2 regions of the Rouxiella badensis genome follow, and region 2 is predicted to be linked to the other one. Evidence: predicted binding sites of a transcription regulator. Region 2 holds the regulator's gene; the other holds the start of a gene.

Region 1 (3,417 bases), 410 kb from region 2:
ACGTAACCGAGTCCGGCGATCAGCACATACGCCAGCAGCACGGAGGCAATGATCTCCCAGCGGAACGCATCCAGCATCTTGGTTTCACCCGCCATAAAGTGCCCGGCGAGAATCTCGACCGTTTGACCGTCTTTCATACGCACGTCGGCGAGAGCGAAACGCACCGGCGTATCGTCTTCGGCCAAAACATGGTGCACGCTTTGCAGGGTGAGCGTCTGACCGACCGGAACGGCCGCAACCTCTGGCAGCACAATGTGGCCTGGATTGACGTTGATGATTGGCGCTTGGCCGAGAAGGCGAAAACGAAGAATATCGCGCTCGTTACCGAGCATATTCTCAAATAATCCGGGATTGTGGCTGAGCTGCGTCAACGGAAAATCATTGCCCAGCAGCTGGCGGAAATACTGCACCCTGCCCGCGACCTGATAATCTGCTCGGCGGATCATCTCTTTCTCCATCGAGTAATAGAGATAAAAGCCCACGCAGCTGACCACCAGGGCGGCAATCAGGGCAAAGAGCAGCGTCGAACGCAGGATAAGTGAAAAAGGTTTACTCATAGTCTCGCACTTCACACACGTAGCCGATACCGCGCACGGTATGGATAAGCTTCACATCATAGGGCCGGTCGATTTTACTGCGCAGGCGTTTGACCGCCACGTCGACCACGTTGGTATCGCTGTCAAAATTCATGTCCCAGACCTGCGAGGCTATCATGGTGCGCGACAGCACCTCCCCCTCACGGCGCATCAGCAGATGCAATAGCATGAACTCTTTATTGGTTAAGGGAATAACCGTGTCCTGCCGCGTCACCTTACGGCGCAGCACATCAATGTGCAGGTCGGCCAGCGAATAGGTGTCAGACTCACGCACCGTGCCTCGACGCAGCAGCGTTCTCACGCGCAAGACCAGTTCGGTGAAGGAGAAAGGCTTGATAAGATAATCATCAGCGCCTAGCTCAAGCCCGTGAATACGGTCCTGCACTTCATCGCGTGCCGTGAGGAACAAAACAGGCACGTCGCTCTTCTTGCGCAGCACTTCCATCACCTGCCAGCCGTTGAGCCCCGGCAGCATGACGTCGAGGATCACCGCATCAAAGTTGTCTTCCAGCGCCAAAAATAGCCCATCTGCGCCGTTACGCGCCAAATCAACGCGATAGCCCGCCTCTCCCAGCCCTTTCTTAAGGTAGTCGCCGGTGCTGACGTCATCTTCAATAACCAGTATCCGCATGTGTGCCTCTTTGACTCCGCATTCCTTTGTAAAGTCTATCAGTTCTGGAAGAAACCTTTGATGACATTATTGTCATCAACTTGTCATCAATGAGTCCCTGTATGTCGTCCATCCTGTCTATTATTAATTAGCAAACATTAGGCTGATTTTTATATTGATGCGTCACCTGACTTCCCTTGTAGTTCTCATATGAATAATTTGGAGAGTATTATGATTAAATCCTCACGCCTTGCCGGTCTGCTGCTGTCTTCCCTACTGATGACCAGCGGGGCTTTTGCAGCAGACGCTAGCAACACCATTAAACCGACCCGTGGCACCATCGATTCTGTGACCCCTACCTCCCTCGAGCTCACAACCCGTCAGGGCGAAAAGCTGGATGTCAAGCTGACCGATCAGACCAAAATTACCCAGGTTACCGAAGGTAAAATGTCGGACATCAAGGCTGACAGTTTCATCGGCACTGCCGCCGTACCTCAGCCTAACGGTACCCTGAAGGCGCTCGAAGTTCACGTATTCGCCCCAAGCCTGCGCGGCAGCGGTGAAGGCTTCAACCCGTTCGAGTCCGCAGACGGTAAAATCAATACCATGACCAACGGCACCGTCGGCAAACTGGTCAACTCCAATGGCCGTACACTGACCGTGAAATACCAGAACGGCGAAAAAACCGTAGTAGTACCGGATGACGTACCGGTCGTTCTGCTGGCACCGGGTGACCGCAGCCTGCTGAAACCAGGTGCTCACATCGTGCTGTTCCCAATTAAAGATGCTCAAGGTGCCCTGGCCGCTCGCGGAATTGCTGCCGGCAAAGACGGCGTTACCCCACCGATGTAATGTGAATTGAATACCAGCGCCGGTTCGCCCCCTCACGTGTCTGCGCTTCAAGGCGGACTGGCGCTGACCTCCCTCCAAGGAAAATCTTATGCGTAAAAAAAGAATCCATCCCTGGCCGGTGAGGCTCTGCCACTGGGTCAATCTGCTGGTGATGATTGGCATGGTCATGAGCGGCTGGGGTATCTATAACGCTGACCCCATTTTTAATTTTACCTTTCCACAAAACGCCACGCTCGGCGGATGGCTCGGCGGCAATATCGGCTGGCATCTGGCAGTGATGTGGGTACTGGCGGCAAACGGGCTTTTCTACCTGCTCTGGGGTTTGTTCAGCGGCCATTTCAGGCAGCGTTTTTTCCCTTTCACGCCGGCCTCAGTCTGGCATGACCTGGTAAGCGCACTGCGTTTTCGGTTATCCCATAAGTCTAATCAATATAATGCGGTGCAAAAGCTGATGTACGTCGGCGTGCTGTTGCTCGGCCTGCTGTTAGTGATTTCGGGATTGTCCATCTGGAAACCGGTGCAGTTTAGCGGACTGGTGTATTTGATGGGCGGATTCACCGTCGCTCGCTACGTCCATTTCTTTGCGATGAGCGGCATTATGCTGTTCGTTGTTGTACACGTGGTAATGGTGCTGCTGGTGCCGAAAACCTTGCCGGGCATGATTACCGGCGGCAACGCTGCGACCAAAAATGCAGGAGAAAGCGCGGATGACTGATGAAAAGAAACGGCCAAAGTTAATTCTTGAGCCGGACCAGCGCAAGCAGCTGGTTAACGTTCAACGCCGCCTGATGATTAAGTCTGGCCTGACGCTTGGCGCAGTGTCGATGCTAACAGGCTGCAATATGCAGGACGGAGATGACGTCGATAAGGTGCTGTGGGCGATGTCACGCTGGAACGACCGCGTCCAGAGCTGGCTCTTCAGCGGTCAGAAGTTAGCGCAAACTTACTCGGCGGACCAGATTACCAAACCCTTTCGCTTTAACGCTTATTATCCCGAGTACAACGTGCCCGAGATAGATATCCCCAACTATCGCCTTGAAGTCTCTGGGAAAGTGGAGAAAAAAGCGCCCTGGACGTTGCAACAGCTGCAGCAATTACCGCAAAGCAGCCAGATAACCCGACTGATTTGCATCGAAGGATGGAGCGCTATAGGCCAGTGGAGCGGCGTGCCGCTGAAGACCTTCTTGCAGCATGTCGGCGCGGACCTGACCTGCAAATATGTCGGTTTTAAATGCGATGACCGCTATTACTCCAGCATCGACATGGCAACCGCGCTGCATCCGCAGACCATTCTGGCGCTCGACTTCGGCGGAAAACCTTTGCCGCCCGACTTTGGTTATCCGCTTCGTCTGCGTATGC
Region 2 (3,417 bases):
TCTCGAGGCCGGCATACGGCAGCAGCTGTTTTTCGATTTCGGCCAGCGTCCCTTTGATAATTTCCATCGGCTGTGAGCGAGGAATAACCAGCGTCTCGACGGCGTTGAGCTTCTCGGCGGTGAAATCGAGCAGGTAAACGCTCTTTTCATTGCTGGCTTCATCGAAACTGAGCGGAATCGGTGAGCCGCTGTAGCGAATATGCTCAGTTTTGGCAATTTTTTGCGCCTTGTGGATGTGCCCGAGCGCAACGTAGTCGACCGGCGGGAAGGCCTGCGCGGGGAATGCATCGAGCGTACCGATGTAAATGTCGCGCACCGAGTCGGAGGTGCTGACGCCCACGGTAGTCAGGTGCCCGGTGGCGATAATCGGCAGGGCGCCGCCGAGCTCATCGCGCCTGTCACAGGCCGCCTGATAAAGCGAGGCATAGTGCGCGGCGATGGCCTCCTGCAACGCCAGCTGTTTCTCGTTGCCGGACTGTCCGGCCTGGCTTGAAAGCAGGTCACGCGGGCGCAGGAACGGGATAGCGCAAAGTATCGCCCCCGGTTGCCCCTGGCGATTTTTCAGGGTCAGCACCTGACGCGACAGATCTTCGCCGACGGTGGCAATCACCTGGGTATTCAGGCAGGAAAGCAGCTCGCGCGATTCATTTAAGGTGGCGACGGAATCGTGATTCCCTGCCAGGACGATGAGCTGACAGCCTGTGCGCTGAAGGTCGACCACAAAGCGGTTATACAACTCGCGCGCGTAGCTTGGCGGCGAGCCGGTATCGAAAATATCCCCCGCGACCACCACCGCATCTATTTGATGTTGTTCAACCTGTTCAATCAGCCAGTTGAGAAAGGCCTGATGTTCGGGAGCGCGGCTTTTGGTAAAGAAGTACTGACCGAGGTGCCAGTCAGAGGTATGAATGAGTCGCATGGGGGGCTCGCGGTGGCGGTAACAGGCGATAAGTATAAACGCCGAGGGTAGTGGCTGTCGCCGAAAAACCTTTTCAATGACAAATGCCTGGGTCAAAAATAACGCCTTGGCTACACTTAAACGCAGCGTAAATTCTTTTCATAAATCTGTCACAAAAGTGACGCATAATGACGCCCGAAATCAAAATTAAGTTCGCTAACTTATTTGGCAGGCTATCAAAATGGCTAGACGCATATTAGTTGTGGAAGACGAAGCACCGATCCGTGAAATGGTTTGTTTTGTGCTTGAGCAGAATGGTTATCAGGCCATTGAAGCTGAAGATTTCGACTCGGCGGTCAATCGTCTGATTGAACCTTACCCTGAGTTAATTTTGCTGGATTGGATGTTGCCCGGTGGGTCAGGCATTCAGTTTATCAAACACCTTAAACGCGAAGCGCTGACCCGAGATATTCCGGTGATGATGCTCACAGCAAGAGGTGAAGAGGAAGACCGTGTGCGTGGGCTCGAAGTCGGCGCCGATGATTACATTACCAAACCCTTCTCTCCCAAAGAGCTGGTGGCCCGTATTAAGGCCGTTATGCGCCGCATCTCTCCGATGGCGGTCGAGGAAGTCATTGATATGCAAGGCCTTAGCCTTGACCCATCCTCGCATCGCGTTATGGCGAACGAGCTGGCGTTGGACATGGGCCCAACCGAATTCAAACTGCTGCACTTCTTCATGACGCACTCTGAGCGCGTCTATAGCCGTGAACAGTTGCTCAATAACGTCTGGGGCACTAACGTTTATGTAGAGGATCGCACGGTTGATGTGCATATCCGTCGCCTGCGTAAAGCGTTGGAAACCAGTGGGCACGACCGCATGATCCAGACGGTTCGCGGAACAGGCTACAGGTTCTCGACTCGCTACTAATACCCTTCATCTTTCATGTTGCAGATGCGCAGGCAACATGAAAGATATTGGGTAGGCATCTCTATCACTCACAGCGGAGATACTGTGTGTTAGAACGATTATCCTGGAGGCGTCTGGCTGGTGAACTATTTATGTTCTGCTGTCCTGCGCTTATCCTCGCCATTTTTATTGGTTATCTGCCCTGGCTGCTGCTGGCTTCCGTGCTGGCGGCGCTGGGTTGGAACTATTTTAACCAACTAAAGCTTTCCCACTGGCTGTGGCTCGATCGCAGCATTACCCCTCCTAGTGGACTATGGAGCTGGGAACCGCTGTTCTATGGCCTTAATCAGATGCAGATGCGAAATCGCCGCCGGCGACGCGAGCTGGCGCTGTTGATTAAACGTTTTCGCAGCGGGGCGGAATCGCTCCCTGATGCCGTGGTATTGACCACCGAAGAGGGCAATATTTTCTGGTGTAACGGCCTGGCTCAGGAGCTTCTGGGCTTCCGCTGGCCGGAAGACAACGGCCAGCACCTGTTTAACCTGCTGCGCTATCCTGAACTGCGTGTTTGGGTGCAGAGTCGAGATTTTACCCGCCCGCTGACGCTGCACCTTAATAATGAGCACTACGTCGAGTTTCGAATCATGCCGTATTCGGAAGGACAACTGCTAATGGTGGCTCGCGACGTGACGCAAATGCGCCAGCTTGAAGGGGCCCGACGCAACTTCTTCGCCAACGTGAGCCACGAGCTGCGCACACCGTTGACCGTCTTGCAGGGCTATCTGGAGATGATGGACGATTCCACGCTGGAGGAGCCTTTCCGCAGCAAGGCACTGGACACCATGCAGGAGCAGACGCGGCGGATGGACGGTTTGGTCAAACAGCTGCTGACGCTGTCGCGCATCGAGGCTGCCACTAATATCGATCTACAGGAAAAAGTCGATATCCCGGGCATGCTGGGCATGCTGGAGCACGAGGTTGCTGCGCTGAGCGCTGGACGCCACGAAATCGTGTTCAAGATTAACGAACATCTCAAGGTGTTTGGCAACGACGAGCAGCTGCGCAGTGCGGTATCGAATCTGGTGTATAACTCGGTGAACCATACGCCGCCCGGCACGCGCATTGAGGTGAGCTGGCAGCAGACGGCGCAGGGCGCACAGTTTCAGGTCAGTGACAACGGGCCGGGCATTGCTCCGCAGCATATTCCGCGTCTCACCGAGCGATTCTATCGGGTAGACAAGGCGCGTTCGCGTCAGACCGGTGGCAGCGGCCTCGGGCTGGCTATCGTGAAGCACGCACTGAGCCATCATCATTCCCGTCTGGATATTGACAGTGAGGTCGGTGTCGGTACCCGCTTTATGTTCACGCTGCCTAACCGGCTGATAGTCACTAACGCACCCGCTGAGAACCAGCGTGTTAAGCACTGACGCTTCCCTTAAACGGTCCTTTGATGGCCCGTTTTCTTTTTCACTCTCCCGCAAAATGCCTCGTCGATTTCATTCAAAATGAAATCATCACACGTGATCATGAATATTTTTCAAGTGATGTGAAAATTACTCGTTTTGTGATGAAGACTATTCATGGCAGCATAGCCTTTAAGCCGTTTAGA

Evidence for each region. The regulator PhoB, encoded in region 2, activates phosphate uptake and scavenging genes when phosphate is short. The targets are predictions, from matches to a motif close to CTGTCATAAAACTGNCNNAT.
Region 1: a site for PhoB is predicted at 1,297-1,316, ahead of O1V65_RS12515 (heavy metal response regulator transcription factor). Genes of this name have one in related genera too.

Annotation. Positions count from the first base shown of each region.
Region 1 covers NZ_CP114062.1:2,710,203-2,713,619, forward strand. The annotation lists gene O1V65_RS12510 (heavy metal sensor histidine kinase) at 1-557, opposite strand, end outside; gene O1V65_RS12515 (heavy metal response regulator transcription factor) at 550-1,227, opposite strand; gene O1V65_RS12520 (hypothetical protein) at 1,438-2,058, shown strand; gene O1V65_RS12525 (cytochrome b/b6 domain-containing protein) at 2,147-2,773, shown strand; gene O1V65_RS12530 (molybdopterin-dependent oxidoreductase) at 2,766-3,417, shown strand, end outside.
Region 2 covers NZ_CP114062.1:3,115,363-3,118,779, reverse strand. The annotation lists gene sbcD (exonuclease subunit SbcD) at 1-919, opposite strand, end outside; gene phoB (phosphate response regulator transcription factor PhoB) at 1,140-1,829, shown strand; gene phoR (phosphate regulon sensor histidine kinase PhoR) at 1,916-3,235, shown strand.